DNA from 2 places in the Kosakonia pseudosacchari genome. Region 1 is predicted to be linked to the other one. Evidence: predicted binding sites of a transcription regulator. Region 1 holds the regulator's gene; the other holds the start of a gene.
The links. The regulator LexA, encoded in region 1, represses DNA repair genes until DNA is damaged. The targets are predictions, from matches to a motif close to TNCTGTATGTACATACAGNA.

Region 1 (8,081 bases):
AGATCATTGTGCCAGGCCGCACCAGCCGTCACTACCGGGCTAATCTGGTAAGTATCTTTGTAATTAGTGACGTTGCCGGTTCTACCGTTGCGAATACGCACATCCTGGGTATCAATATCGCGGGAGATCAGGTTGGTTCCGGTTAAGCCTACGGTAATGTTTTCGCCAAAGTCAGCTGCCGCACCAACATCAATGTTAAAGCCCGTGTCATCAGTGCGATAGCGGCTGCTATTCCAGTCGCTGCTCTTGTAGTCATAAATGGAGGCGGTGTAGTTGTAGACCCAGGTTTTTTGCAGTTTCGGCGTTACACCAAGGGAAAGCGGTATGCCGCCGACCTCAAACTGGCGCGCCATCGCGATACCAAAGTCAGAAACAATGGCCGCGCGGCCTGCGGCGGTGGAGTTAAGGTTTTTGGTGATCTCTTCACTGCCATTTGGCGAGACAACCGCCCGCAGCGCTTCGCCCAAAGCAATACCGTCGTTGTTCTGAATGCTACGCAGATAATCAATATCTTGTTGATCGACATTCGAACTTACGCGAGCGTGTGCATACGCTTTGGTAACAAAGGCCAGAGAAAGCACATCATTGGGAATGCTCACGGCAAGGCCGGCAGCGGCTTTGGCCTGTGCGGTTTTGCCTTTCAGGAACACCAGTTCGTCAGCCAGATCTTTCGCCGCTCCCTGGAACTGATTCAATGTACCAATCGGGTTAGCAATGACCTGTGCGGCGGTCAGGTTATCGATCACATCCTTGTAACCATCAATTTTGTCATTGATGTTATCGATTTCATCGCGAAGGTTATCTTTGTCGGTAATTTGCGCCTGCACGCTCGGCAGGATAATCGTGATGTCATCTTCCGGCTTGGCTTTTGCCAGCAGTGCCGGGTTGATTAATGCTCCACTGCCATAATTAGCTGATGCAACACCGGTTCCCCCCATTGCATCGTTACGTGCTTCTGCCCAGGTATTGGCTGCTCCTGCTTGATTTGCCGCAAAGAAGGAGACAGCGATAGCGACCACTGAAAGTTTACGTTTTTTATTCACAATATGTGTCTCGTAGCCAGATGAGTTTTTTAAGCCTGCTTATTTTGTAACAAACAGGAATTCACTATTGCTGCGAACAACGACCAAAAAGAAGCTAAATCAAGTGAACGTACAGGATATATGAACGCTATAGTTATTGAGGAAACTCTCACTATTTATAGAAGAGGATATTCATTTCGGGAAGGAAAGCGAGAAAAGGAGTTTACGGGCGGCGATCTCGGCGTTTTGGGCAGGACATGGTAAAGTGTGGCCTTCTATTCCCACTGATCAGAGAGCGCCAATGGATAAGACCACTTCGCAAGAGATGTTAGTGCAGGCTGAAAAGCTGTGCGCGCAGCGCAATGTGCGCCTGACTCCCCAGCGCCTTGAAGTATTGCGATTACTGAGCCTGCAACAAGGGGCGATCAGCGCATATGATTTGCTTGATCTGCTGCGCGAAAGCGAGCCGCAAGCAAAGCCGCCTACCGTTTATCGCGCGCTTGATTTCCTGCTGGAGCAAGGATTTGTCCACAAGGTTGAGTCCACGAACAGCTATGTGCTGTGTCATCTTTTTGATCAGCCGACTCATACTTCTGCGATGTTCATTTGCGACCGCTGTGGTTCGGTGAAAGAAGAGCAGGCCGAAGGTGTGGAAGATATTATGCATGCACTGGCGGCGAAAATGGGTTTTGCCCTACGCCATAATGTTATTGAAGCCCACGGCCTGTGCGCAGCCTGCGTCGAAGTGGAAGCCTGCCGCCATCACGATCACTGCCACCACGACCATAGCGTCCCGCTAAAGAAAAAACCGCGCTAGCGCTGTCCCGCTGTTATTGGTTATTCGATTCACGGCCCCAGCCAGGCGTCGTGTTTTAGTCTGGCGTTAGCCAAACAAATTCAGCAAGAACATAAATACACATGTGAGTTAACGCAGCCAGAAATAGCATGTGAAAGATGAAGTGATACTGCAAAACTTGTGTGCCGCAGGCAGAGGATGCAAACAGGTATACAACTAAGTGGGATACTGCTGGTGCTGAAAAGACGGGAAAAATACAGGGGTGGTACATCCTTGTACCATCGGGTAGGGTAGCCTTCAGAGGGTTAACACATTTGAGGGGATGTGTTGGCTACCAGCGGTAATCATTACGCGTTTCCCAGTCCGTCACTTCTTTTTCCGCCTGATCTTTCGCGTAACCGTAACGTTCCTGGATTTTACCCACCAACTGATCACGTTTACCTTCAATGATCGTCATATCGTCATCGGTGAGTTTGCCCCATTTCTCTTTCACAGTGCCTTTAAACTGTTTCCAGTTACCGCCGACTTCGTCTTTATTCATCATGGACTCCTTATCGTTCGGTTTAAAATGACGTTCTCGCTGTGCTGAACGTACTGATTATTGTAGTCAGGGATTCGGCATTATGAATTTTATTCGGAATCTTTAACCATCTAACAGGATAAAAACAGCGTAAACGAGGCGCAAAAATCGGAGCGCTAAATCAGGGAATAAAGCGCTATCAGGAAGGATCGCTGGCAGCAAACCAGCTATTGTTACGCCAGTGTCGACGCCAGATCAGCGCCAGCGTCAGCCCACGCAGAGCAAGGAACACCGCGAGCGACAACCACAAACCGTGGTTACCCAAAACAGGCACAGTGAGTAATGTAACGGCAAACCCGGCCGCCGCCACCGCCATACTGTTACGCATTTCGGCCGCACGCGTCGCACCAACAAACATACCGTCCAGCAGATAACACCACACTCCCACTAACGGTAAGATGACCTGCCAAATCAGATAATGCCCGGCAAGCTGTTGTAGCGCGGGGAGCGACGTTAACAACGCGATAATTTGCTGACCCGCCAGTGCATAGACAACGGCAAAGAACAGCGCTACCAGACCGGTCTGCCGGCAAGCAGCCCGCCAGATATGCATCAATTGGCTGCCATCTCTGGCACCGTAAGCCTGCCCGGAATGCGCTTCAACCGCATACGCGAAACCATCCAGCGCATAGGCGGTAAAGGTCAAAAACATCATCAGTACCGCGTTTGCCGCCACTGTCTCATCCCCGAGGCGGGCGCCAAACACCGTTATCGAACCAAAGCAGAGTTGCAGCAGCAGCGAACGCAACATGATATCGCGGTTCAGCGCCAGCAAACGCCGCACGCCGCCGCGCCAGGTATTTTTCAGCGTCAGCAATGAAATGCCGCGCATCACCAGTACGTGTCGCACCATCCATAAGCCAATGGCGAAAGTGGCATATTCCGCGATGACCGTGGCAAGTGCCGCGCCTTGCACATTCATATGCAGCCCCATGACCAACCACAGATCGAGCACGATATTGAGCAGATTCCCCACCACCAGCAATATCACCGGTGCGCGCGCATACTGTACGCCGAGCAGCCAACCGAGCAATACCAGATTGCCCAGCGAAGCGGGTGCACTCAACCAGCGAATATCAAGGAACCGCCGCGCCTGTTCCAGTACCGCCTCGCTACCGCCGGTGATATGCAGCGCCAGGTCGATAAGCGGCGTGCGCAGCAGCGCAATCAACACACCGGCCCCAAGCGCCAGCAGCAAAGGCTGGACTAACGCCCGCGCTAGCGCGGGCGCATTTTTCGCGCCGAATGCCTGAGCTGTCAGGCCGGTGGTGCTCATGCGCAAAAAGAGCAGCAGCATAAAGAGGAAACTGGTCGCCGTTGCGCCAATCGCCACACCGCCCAGGTAAACCGGGCTATCCAGATGCCCCACCACAGCCGTATCCACCAGACCCAGCAATGGGACGGTGATATTCGAGAAGATCATCGGCAGCGCAAGTCGCCAGAGCGCTTTATCGGACCCGGTTAGCAGTGGCATGGTATGCATGTAAAAGTGAGTGAGGGAAAAGAAGAGATCGCTGCGGAACCTGAATCAGCCCCGCAGCAAAACGAATGTGCGTTACAGCCACGCGCCATTACGAATGACACCGACCGCTAACCCTTCGATGGTGAAGTTTTGATCGCGCAGATCGACGACGATCGGAGAAAACTCGCTGTTTTCCGGCAACAGTTCGACGGTGTTACCCTGTTTTTTCAAACGCTTGACCGTTACTTCGTCTTCAATACGCGCAACAACAACCTGGCCGTTACGCACATCCTGCGTTTTGTGCACCGCCAGCAGATCGCCATCCATAATGCCAATGTCACGCATCGACATGCCGCTAACGCGCAACAGGAAATCTGCATGAGGTTTAAAGAGGCTCGGATCGACCTGGTAATGACCTTCGATATGCTGCTGCGCCAGCAGCGGCTCACCCGCAGCGACGCGACCAATCAGCGGTAAGCCAATATCGTCCTCTTCTTCTTCAAGCAGCAGGCGAAGGCCGCGTGATGCGCCCGAAACGATTTCGATAACCCCTTTGCGCGCCAGCGCTTTGAGGTGTTCTTCCGCCGCATTTGGGGAACGGAACCCCAATTGCTGTGCGATTTCCGCACGCGTTGGTGGCATACCGGTTTGAGTGATGCGATCGCGAATAAGATCGAACACCTCTTGCTGCCTGGCCGTTAATGCTTTCATCCCGCCCCCTGGGTGTATATACAGTTATGCTGTGAGTATATACAGCTAAAGGCGATTTTGGAACCAAATTTAAGCAAAAAACCAGGGCGTTATCGAATTCTGGAAGCGTTATCCAAAATGTGACCAGAGTAATGCGATCCAGGTAAAGAGCGCCAGCAGGATGGACATCAGCACCGCCGCCGACCCCATATCCTTCGCCCGCCCGGAAAGTTCATGGAATTCCGCACCAATACGGTCTACCACAGCTTCGATGGCGCTGTTCAGAATTTCGACAATCATCACCAGCGTCACAGAACCAATCAGCAGTACGCGCGTCATTGTGTCAATATCGAGCCAGCAAGCGATTATAATTGCCAGGATAACCGCAACGGATTCCTGACGAAATGCCGCTTCATTAATCCAGGCGGCGCGAACGCCTTTCCAGGAATATCCAGCGGCTTTAATGATCCGGGTGAAACCGGTGGTATTATTAGCCATTTAAAAGAACCTTTTTATTAAATTGGCGTCAATGTCTCAGCAAGCGCGCAGCGGTACAACAGAAATTATGTGCGCTTTCTGATATTCTTGCGGCGCAATGGCACTATTAACCAGAGGCTTTACATCCTTTATGTCCGGCTGGCCACGAATTTACTACAAATTACTGAATTTACCATTAAGCGTGCTGGTAAAAAGTAAATCGATTCCCGCAGAACCTGCACAGGAACTGGGTCTCGATACATCACGCCCCATCATGTATGTGCTGCCTTATAACTCAAAGGCAGATTTACTGACTTTACGCGCGCAGTGTCTGGCGCATGAGCTGCCCGATCCCCTGGAACCGCTGGAAATCGACGGCGCTTTGCTGCCGCGTTTCGTGTTTATCCACGGCGGCCCGCGTGTGTTCACGTATTACGCGCCGAAAGAAGAGTCGATCAAGCTGTTCCACGACTACCTGGATTTACATCGCAGCCATCCCGATTTGGATGTGCAAATGGTGCCGGTATCGGTGATGTTTGGTCGTTCGCCAGGGCGTGAAAAAGGCGAAATTAACCCGCCGCTGCGCATGCTGAATGGCATCCAGAAATTCTTTGCGGTTTCCTGGCTTGGCCGCGACAGCTTTGTGCGTTTTTCACCACCGGTTTCGCTGCGCCGGATGGCGACCGAGCACGGCACCGATAAAATTATCGCGCAGAAACTGGCGCGCGTGGCGCGTATGCACTTTGCCCGCCAGCGTCTGGCTGCGGTAGGCCCACGACTGCCGGCTCGCCAGGATTTGTTTAACAAATTACTCTCGTCCAAAGCGATTGCCCGCGCCGTTGAAGATGAAGCGCGCAGCAAAAAAATCTCCCATGATAAGGCGCAGCAAAACGCCATCGCGCTGATGGAAGAGATTGCCGCGAACTTCTCCTACGAGATGATTCGCCTGACCGACCGCATTCTGGGTTTTACCTGGAACCGTCTCTATCAGGGTATCAACGTGCATAATGCAGAGCGCGTACGCCAGCTGGCGCATGACGGCCACGAAATTGTCTATGTGCCCTGCCACCGTAGCCATATGGACTACCTGCTGCTCTCCTATGTGCTCTATCACCAGGGGCTGGTGCCGCCGCATATCGCTGCTGGTATCAACCTGAATTTCTGGCCCGCCGGACCGATTTTCCGCCGGCTGGGCGCTTTCTTCATTCGCCGCACCTTTAAAGGCAACAAGCTCTATTCCACCGTGTTCCGCGAATATCTGGGCGAGCTGTTCAGCCGTGGGTATTCCGTGGAGTACTTCGTTGAGGGCGGACGTTCGCGCACCGGGCGTTTGTTGGATCCGAAAACCGGTACGTTGTCGATGACCATCCAGGCGATGCTGCGCGGCGGTACGCGCCCAATCACGCTGGTGCCAATTTACATCGGGTATGAACACGTGATGGAAGTGGGCACTTACGCCAAAGAGCTGCGTGGCGCGACGAAAGAGAAAGAGAGCCTGTTGCAGATGGTGCGAGGTTTAAGCAAGCTGCGTAACCTCGGTCAGGGCTATGTGAACTTCGGCGAACCTATCCCGCTGATGAACTACCTGAACCACCATGTTCCGGAGTGGCGCGAAGCCATCGATCCCATTGAATCCATCCGTCCGGCGTGGTTAACACCAACGGTGAACGCCATTGCCGCTGACCTGATGGTGCGCATCAACAACGCGGGTGCGGCTAACGCCATGAACCTGTGCTGTACGGCGCTGCTGGCCTCCCGCCAGCGTTCACTGACGCGTGAGCAGCTGACCGAGCAGTTAAGCTGTTATCTCGAGTTGATGCGCAACGTGCCTTATTCGCCGGATTCGACCACACCTTCGGCCAGCGCCAGCGAGCTTATCGATCACGCGCTGCAGATGAATAAATTCGAAGTCGAGAAAGACACCATCGGCGATATCATCATTCTGCCGCGTGAGCAGGCGGTGTTGATGACCTACTACCGCAACAACATTGCGCATATGCTGATGCTGCCGTCGCTGCTGGCGGCCATTGTCACCCAGCACCGCGCGATCTCCCGTAGCGAGATCCTGCGCCACGTCGAATTACTCTACCCGATGCTGAAAGCCGAGCTATTCCTGCGCTGGGAAAAAGCAGAACTGTCGCACGTGCTGGAGAATCTGACGCAAGAACTGCTGCGCCAGAGCTTGTTGACGGTGAAAGACGATCGTCTGAGCATCAATCCGGCGCACTCCCGCACTTTGCAACTGCTGGCGGCAGGCGCGCGTGAAACCTTACAGCGTTACGCCATTACTTTCTGGCTGCTGAGCGCCAACCCGGCGATGAACCGCAGCACGCTGGAAAAAGAGAGCCGCACGCTGGCGCAGCGTCTGTCGGTGCTGCACGGCATTAACGCGCCGGAGTTCTTCGATAAAGCAGTATTCAGTACGCTGGTGCTGACGCTGCGCGATGAAGGTTATATCAGCGATACCGGCGATGCGGATCCGGCACGCACCTTAAACGTGTACCAGATGCTGGCGGACTTGATAACGTCGGATGTGCGTCTGACGATTGAGAGCGCGACGCAAGCGGAAGCGTGATAGTAAATTTTCCCCTCTCTTCCCGGAGAGGGGAAAAAACTCAAGGCAAATGCAGGTAACTCAACGCCAGCCCTAAAAACAGCACCAGCCCCACATAGTTATTATTCATAAACGCTTTAAAACAGGCATCCCGGTCGCGACCGGCAATCAATTTTTGCTGGTAAACAAACAGCGCACCGGCGATCAGCACTGTCCCGTAGTACATCCATCCCAGCCCATTCAGCCAGCCAACAGACGCCATCAGCGCCAGCACAGCCACCTGCAAAATCCCGATAATCAGCTTGTCGAAACGACCAAACAAAATCGCCGTCGACTTGATACCAATCTTCACATCGTCGTCACGATCAACCATCGCATACTGCGTGTCGTACGCCACCGCCCATAGGATATTGGCGAGGAACATAATCCAGCAGCTCAGCGGTACAGACTCACTCACGGCGGCAAACGCCATCGGAATCGACCAGCCGAACGCCGCGCCG
Region 2 (8,081 bases), 1.9 Mb from region 1:
AGGTTGAAACTCATGGCCAGCGTGTACGGCAAAGGTTTGTGCCATCTTGCTACCGGGCAGTTCGATCAAAAGAACGGAGAATATACTGTAAAAACAGGCAATAAAATGTTCGTAGACGCCCTTCTTTTTACAGGTTCAACGCGCGAACCCCTGAAACCGCTACGGCTTCCAGTGACACTCCAGGCCACAAACCGTCCGGATAAAGTCGCACAGGGCTTGCGCGCCTTCGGCAATGGTTGGAAAGCCAGTCGAATGGTAGATACCTTGTCCATCAGCGCCGAACAGATGCCGATATTCCGGCTTAACATCCACGGAAGTGAACCGCATCAACGTCTCGCGGTTGCAACGAATGCGATAGCCATTTTTATAACGCTGTAGCATATGCACGCCGGTCGTCGTGTTACCGGTGCTTCTTGCAATATTTAACATATAAGCATCTCCTCAATGCGCGAAAAATAATAACGTCCACTTTACTCATTTATAAATTTTCTATTTTCCTGCTTTTTTGCAGCAAGTAATCCGGTGTTGTGCGCCTGGTTATTAAGCCAGTGGTTTTAAAATGATATTGATAGCGGCCATCAATATAGAACGGCAACTCAATAATAGCCTTGTGGCTACTGCGTACATCCAGATAAGCAAACAGCTGGTAAATGGCCAGATCAGGGCAGAAAGAACGATTGTCATCACTGCATATCTTTCCGTTATAGCGACTGATTCCGTCGTCGTCATATTTCGCCGCGATTTCACCGCCTTCTACAGGGAGTGTTAATTGACCGTCTGAAACGTAATACATAATTTTCGGGTCGCTAATCACGCCTTCTTTTTCCTTCTGCATAACCAGAATCGTCGCCTTTGCTTCTTTATAGGGAGGCGAAAGTTTTGCGACATCCTCAGACTCCAGCGTATACAGATACGTTTTTTCACCTCGCATTTCGTCGTTATCTTCTGCTACTTTCCATTTACCAGGCATCGCTGTCTCAAGGTAGGCATTTGCGACAGCATAATAGGCATCCACTCTGCTATTCGTTTCTTTTATTTCCACGTCAGGTTGCATAGCATTTTCAAAAGCAGCCAACAATGGCGCGGTTTTTAATTTGACGAGAGGCTCCGAGGTGCCGGTATCCAGTTTCTTAAGTTCAGGGAGATATTTCGCCCGATATGTTTCACGATACATTGATACGCACTTAGCGTCTTTGGCTACCGCCATTTCATAGTTTTCTAATGCAGCCTTCGTCAGGATCATAAGCTGCTGACCATCGCGAATTTCAACACTATCCACATCCATGGTTGCAGGGCATTTACTTGCAGTGGTTTTAGGTGCTGCACTTGCGCTAAAGCTGGCGCTGGCCGCAAGCAGCATGGCTGATGCGTAGGTTATTTTTTTGATCATGATTCATTCCTGTATGTATTTATTATCTGTTTGCGTTGCGCCTGTATCTCGCCTCAAACATCCACATATGAATGTTTGAGGCGTTCATTACGCGCAAGATCCGATTCCTTCGGCCCCGCTCGCAAACCAACACGCCCTGGCTCGCGGCAAGAGAGCGCTTCAATGCGTTTGCATCAGGCAGCAATGAGATTTTCCCTAAGGGGAACAGTCTATTTTTACCCGCATTCAGGCACCAGTTTTTAGTGATACTTTTTCGCTAAATTCTTTGCTACTTCAAACGTTTCCTGAATATGGCGCGCTGCGCCTCTTGATCAGTGACTGAATTTAGCAATACTGTATATAAATACAGTTAACCGGATTCATCATCATGCAGTTCATCCCATCGACCGAGAGTGATTACATCGTTCCCCTTCCGCTCTTTACTGAGCGCGTTCCCTGTGGGTTCCCAAGTCCGGCGCAGGATTATGTCGAAGAGCGGCTTGATTTAAACAAACTGGTCGTTAAACACCCCAGCGCGACTTACTTTGTCAGGGTCAGCGGGGATTCGATGATCGGTGCAGGGATTGGCGATGGTGATTTGCTGGTGGTTGATCGCTCATTGACCGCCGGGCACGGTGACATTGTTGTTGCGGCGGTTGCGGGTGAGTTCACGGTGAAGGAGTTGCGGACCCGCCCTGTTCTCCAGCTCATCCCGCATAATGTTCATTATGCGCCGATTGTTTTCCAGGCTGAGGAAGAGTTGCAGATCTTCGGCGTCGTAACATTTACCTTGAAGTCAAACAGACATGTTCGCGCTTGTTGATGTGAATAACTTCTACGCCTCCTGTGAGACGCTGTTTCGCCCGGATCTTCAGGGGAAACCCGTGGTTGTCGTGTCCAACAACGATGGGTGCATTATTTCGCGATCGCGTGAAGCAAAGACGCTGGGCATCGACATGGCGGCGCCTTATTTCAAAATTAAAGATGAACTTCATCGTCAGAACGTTACTGTATTTAGCTCAAATTATGCGCTGTATGCCGACCTCAGCAATCGGGTTATGTCGACGCTGTCTGAAATCACCCCCGCCGTTGAGCTTTATTCGATTGATGAAGCTTTTATCGATCTGTCTGGCGTATCAAACTGTATTTCACTTGAGGCATTCGGCCATCAGATCCGTAATGAGATCCTGAAAAATACTGGGCTGACAACGGGCGTTGGCATTGCTCCCACGAAAACCCTCGCCAAGGTGGCCAACTACGCCGCCAAAAGATGGGCCAGCGCTGGTGGCGTTGTGGATATTTCCTCCCGGGAGCGGCAACGTAAGTTACTGTTTCACGTGCCGATACAGGAGGTCTGGGGCGTGGGACGTCGCATCAGTAAAAAGCTGGCGTTAATGGGCATTGAAAATGCGCTGCAACTTGCCGACAGTTCAACCTGGGTTATCCGTAAACACTTTAATGTTGTGCTGGAACGTACCGTGCGGGAACTGCGCGGCGAATCATGCCTGGCATTTGATGAGTTTCCCCCAACTAAGCAGCAGATTATTTGTAGCCGCTCTTTTGGCAAGCGAATCACGCAGTATGCCGATATGCATCAGGCCATATGCGCCTATGCTGAGCGCGCGGCAGAGAAGTTACGCGCTGAACATCAATTCTGCCGCTTCATCAGCGTTTTTATTCGTACCAGCCCACATGCGGATAATCATATTTACTACGGAAACCAGGCATCCGTGACGTTGATGACGCCGACCAATGATACGCGTGACATTATCCGTGCCGCGACAGGCTCGCTGGATCAGATATGGCGGGAGGGGCATCGCTATATGAAGGCTGGCGTAATGCTTTCTGATTTTTTCAGCAGCGGCGTGGCCCAACTCAATTTATTTGATGAAAACCGCCCGCACGCGAACAGCGCGGTGCTGATGGAAACCATTGATCGTTTAAATACGTCGGGGAAAGGAAGCGTCTGGTTTGCAGGGCAAGGAACAGAAAAAAGCTGGGCGATGAAACGCGAAATGCTTTCCCCCGCCTATACAACCCGCTATTCCGACCTGCCTGTCGTGAAATAAAGACTGAACAGAAGCATAACCGACAGCGGTTTTCATTAACAAATGCGCCGACAGACTGGCGCATTTGTCATATCAGGCGTGCTTATGCGTGGCTGTACTCTTTTACCAGTTGGCGCAGATCCAGTTCAGAGGAGTAATCCACATCCGGCATTGAAAAACCATTCAGCGCGTAAAACTCGGCGAGATACCCGGCGAAGTCGCCAACGGTTTTAAAGTTCTCGGTGGTGACCCGTTTTCTTAGCCGCTCCACGGCTTGCTGGACATCCGGGCGCAGCTCGAAATCATCAAGGCGGATCCGCCGCTCGTCATCCGTTACGACGTTGCCCATTGGCGGGTAAAGGTGGTTCAGCATCAGCCTGTGCATCTGCTCAATACAGGTTTCATGCAACCGCTTCTGCTTCATTACCTTGTACAGCAACGTAATATATAGCGGAAACATGGGGATAAACGCGCTGGCTTTAGTCACCAGCGCTTTGCAGATCACCGCGTAGGCATGGCCATTAATGCGCTGTAGCTGCGCGTCAAGATCATCGGCGGTGGCGTGCAAATGGGCTTTTGCAGCGCCTAATGCGCCCTCTTTATAGAGCGGCCACGTTGATTTCGGGCCGGTATAAGAGTACGCCACCGTTTTGAACCCTTCAGCCAGCACACCGGCCGCCGATAACATATCAACCCAGCGTTGCCAGTCTTCCCCGCCCATCACTTTTACCATATCGGCAAGTTGTTGTTCGGTCACCGGTTCCAGCGTCTGGTTCACCATCTGGCGGGTTTCCAGGTCAAACCCTGGGCCGGAAAAGGCTTGCCCGCGCACGCCAAGCGTCGAGGTGTAGCGCGTACCATCCGGGCAAACACGCACGCCAGAGGCAACCGAATAGACAAGCAGGTCGATGCTGCCGCCAAACTCCTGCTTGATGTACTCAATCACGTCGTTGCGGGTCGTATCGGAAAAAGCATCTGCGATAAAATTTTTCGCGATAAGCCCTTTCTCATGCGCCCGACGACGAAAAAAAATATTGTTATACCATCCGGCGCTACCGATACCTTTTGCGCCCGGGCTTTTTTCAAAGGAAACGCCAATCGTATCGGCACCGCCACCAAAGGCCACCGCGATGCGTGAGGCCAGCCCATATCCGGACGAGGCACCAATCACCAGCACCTTTCGCGGACCATAAATTTCCCCATGTGATTCAACATATTTTATTTGTTTATCAATGCCCTGGCGTAAACCTTCCGGGTGGCAGTTTTTAGCGACATTACCTTGAATAATGAGCTCCATCAGTTCACCTCCTCCACCAGCGCTTTTTCTCGTGGGGGTAAAACGACGGCTTCACCGACAATAACCTGATCGCCATGCTGATTGGTGCATGTGGTTTTGAGTCGTACCCGGTTTTTTTCGCAATTAATCGCGATAACTTCCGCCGTCGCTGTAATCGTATCGCCAATAAATGTTGGCTTAATAAACTTGAGATCTTGTCCAAGATAAATAGAGCCATTACCTGGTAATTTATTAGCAATTACCGCTGATATTAGCCCACTCACCAAAATACCATGCACCACGCGTTGTCCAAATATACTTTCCCGCCCGGCACTCTCATCCAGATGAACAGGATTGGTGTCGCCAGAGGCCAATGCAAACTCTACGACATCATTATCCGTCAATGTTTTTTTAAACTCTGCACACTGACCAACATGCAAATTGTGGATTGTATTAACCATAAAGCACACATCCTTTCTGATATATTGTGGAGGAGTTAACGGAAATATTTAGAGAAACAACTAATAGTGTAAATATATGCCTGCTTCATCCAATCCCGTCAAGACCTGGTGAATCCTCATAAAAAAGAGAGTGGCGTTATTTTTCTTTTTCAGGTGTATCACGTTGCTGAGTTATTCCTTAAATTACCTCTTGCGCCTGGCCCAGGCATCAAGCCTGACGTCCAGCGCCAACGCTGTATCGCCTGGAAAAACCATCATTATCAGCCAGATAAAACCAGCATCGATAAGAAAGATCTGCATATACATCTTATTAATGATTAAGAAACAGATCATATATTAAACAGTAATAACAAATAAAAACAAAATCACAACCAAAAAGGATTAAGGTCAAATACAGAAAAATAAGAACCGTTATAACTACCACATTAAAATTAACACCTTTTAAGCATTGACGCATATCAATACAACGTAAAAGCCTCAGCGCATTAATAGTTGAATCGTTTAAATAAAAAGGTAATACAAATGAAGGACACGGATATTGTCGTTCTTGATTGTGCAAGAACTGCCATCGGCGTACTGAATGGATCGCTGGCTGAAATCAGCGCACCGCAATTAGGCGCGACGGTGATTAAAGCACTTCTGGAAAAAACGGGGATTGCAGTAAAAGAGATCGATGAAGTTATTATCGGCCAGGTCCTTACCGCAGGAAGCGGGCAAAACCCGGCGCGCCAGACGTTAATTCAGGGGGGTATTCCTACCGATGTTCCGGCGCTGACAATTAATAAAGTATGTGGTTCGGGGTTAAAAGCGCTGCAACTGGCATGGCAGGCGCTGAAATGTGGTGATGCCGAATTAATTATTGCCGGAGGGCAAGAAAGTATGAGCCAGTCGCCACATGTTTTACCCCATTCACGCAGCGGCATGAAAATGGGTAACTGGCCAATGCAGGACAGCATGGTGAAGGATGGCCTCTGGGATGCCTTCCATGATTACCACATGGGGATCACCGCCGAGAATGTGGCCGAAAAATATGCGATCACTCGTGAAGAACAGGATGCTTTCGCCCTTGCGTCACAACACAAAGCGGCGATCGCGCTGGAGACGCATCATTTTGCCAGCGAAATTGTTCCGGTTGACATCACCCGGCCTCGTAAAGAGCCCGTCCTGTTTGATACCGATGAATTCCCCCGTCCGCAAACATCGCGTGAAGGCTTAGCCAAACTCCGGCCTGCGTTTAAAACTGACGGCACAGTCACCGCCGGTAATGCCTCTGGCGTTAACGATGGTGCGGCAATGGTTATCCTGGCAACGGCAAAAAAAGCGCGCGAGCTGGGGATCGCACCACTGGCCAGAATCGTGGCGTTTGGTACGTCAGGCGTGTTGCCAGAAATAATGGGAACCGGCCCCATCACGGCGTCTCGCCATGCGTTGTCTAGGTCGAACTGGCAGGTTGATGACCTGGATCTTATCGAAGCCAATGAAGCCTTCGCCGCTCAGGCCATCGCCGTCAACCGGGAAATGGGCTGGGATCTCTCGAAAGTGAATGTCAATGGTGGTGCGATTGCGCTCGGTCACCCTATCGGTGCATCCGGCACGCGAATTTTCGTCTCTTTGCTCCATGAAATGCAGCGCAGAAAAAGCAAAAAAGGTCTGGCGACGCTGTGTATTGGCGGTGGTATGGGTATCGCCGTCACCGTCGAAATGGAATAACGCCGCGATTCAGAATGTTATTTAACGTGAGGAAATAATGATGGGTAAAGTTGCGCTTGTAACGGGTGGGATCCGCGGTATCGGTGGAAAAATCAGCCTTCGCTTTCTGCTGGAGCATTACCAGGTTATCGCGATTGATACGGATGAGGAACGACTGAAAGCGTGGGTCGAAGTCCAGCGAGCAGCAGGGTTTACCAAAGCCGATGCTATTCGTTGCGACGTCAGCGATTATGCGCAGTGCCAGGACGCGGTCGGCACGCTGCTTAAACAGTATGGACACATTGATATTCTGGTGAACAACGCGGGTATTACCCGCGATGCGACCTTCAAAAAAATGGATAAATCACAATGGGATGCGGTTATTCAGGTCAACCTGAACAGCATGTTCAACATGACCAAACCCGTGCTGGATAACATGCTGGCAAACCAGCGCGGGCGCATCATTAATATGTCGTCGATCAATGGTCAGAAAGGACAGTTTGGTCAGGCGAATTATTCGGCCGCCAAAGCTGGTGTGCATGGTTTTACGAAAGCGCTGGCGCAGGAGGTAGCACGTAAAAATATTACCGTTAATACCATCTCCCCAGGTTATATCAACACCGAAATGATGCAGGCCATCCCTACCGATGTGCTGGAGGCGATTGTGGCACAAATTCCGGTGGGTCGTCTCGGCGAAGCGGATGAAATCGCCGAACTGGTTATGTATCTGGTCAGTGATAAGGCCGGGTTTATTACCGGCTCCAATATCGCCATTAACGGCGGCCAGCATATGTATTAAGGACATGTCATTGACGGGCCTCACCAGCGATCGTCTGGTGAGGCGACATTGGGAACTCGGGATATTTTTATCATGCTTGAAAAATTAAGTTCGTTTGTTGAGCTTGCGCGCAGTAAAAGGCCGAAAATAGTTGCCGTTGCCGCAGCAGAAGATTCTCATGCACTCGAAGCCATTAAATGGATCAGAAATGACGGGCTGGCAGAGGCAATTCTGATTGGTTGCCGGGATAAAATAATCTCGCTCGCTGAAAACCTTAAATTTGATATCAGCCATGTCGAAATAATTGATCTTCCGGATAAAACAGAAGCCTGTAAAGAAGCGGTGAGAGTGGTCAAATCCGGGCAAGCCGATATTTTAATGAAAGGTCTTGTCGATAGCGCCATTTATTTACGCGCGATTTTAAATAAAGAGACCGGTATTGCGGCATCGAGGCTTGTCA

Region 2: a site for LexA is predicted at 1,722-1,741, ahead of umuD (translesion error-prone DNA polymerase V autoproteolytic subunit). Genes of this name have one in related genera too.

The regions. Positions count from the first base shown of each region.
Region 1 is NZ_CP063425.1:307,367-315,447, reverse strand. It holds gene traF (conjugal transfer protein TraF) at 1-1,043, opposite strand, end outside; gene zur (zinc uptake transcriptional repressor Zur) at 1,324-1,839, shown strand; gene IP581_RS01465 (CsbD family protein) at 2,150-2,359, opposite strand; gene dinF (MATE family efflux transporter DinF) at 2,538-3,872, opposite strand; gene lexA (transcriptional repressor LexA) at 3,954-4,571, opposite strand; gene IP581_RS01450 (diacylglycerol kinase) at 4,680-5,048, opposite strand; gene plsB (glycerol-3-phosphate 1-O-acyltransferase PlsB) at 5,179-7,602, shown strand; gene ubiA (4-hydroxybenzoate octaprenyltransferase) at 7,643-8,081, opposite strand, start outside.
Region 2 is NZ_CP063425.1:2,216,991-2,225,071, reverse strand. It holds gene IP581_RS10480 (hypothetical protein) at 13-378, shown strand; gene IP581_RS10475 (hypothetical protein) at 479-1,390, opposite strand; gene umuD (translesion error-prone DNA polymerase V autoproteolytic subunit) at 1,758-2,192, shown strand; gene umuC (translesion error-prone DNA polymerase V subunit UmuC) at 2,176-3,438, shown strand; gene fabV (enoyl-ACP reductase FabV) at 3,521-4,714, opposite strand; gene IP581_RS10455 (MaoC family dehydratase) at 4,714-5,154, opposite strand; gene IP581_RS10450 (acetyl-CoA C-acetyltransferase) at 5,677-6,864, shown strand; gene phbB (acetoacetyl-CoA reductase) at 6,902-7,642, shown strand; gene IP581_RS10440 (phosphate acyltransferase) at 7,715-8,081, shown strand, end outside.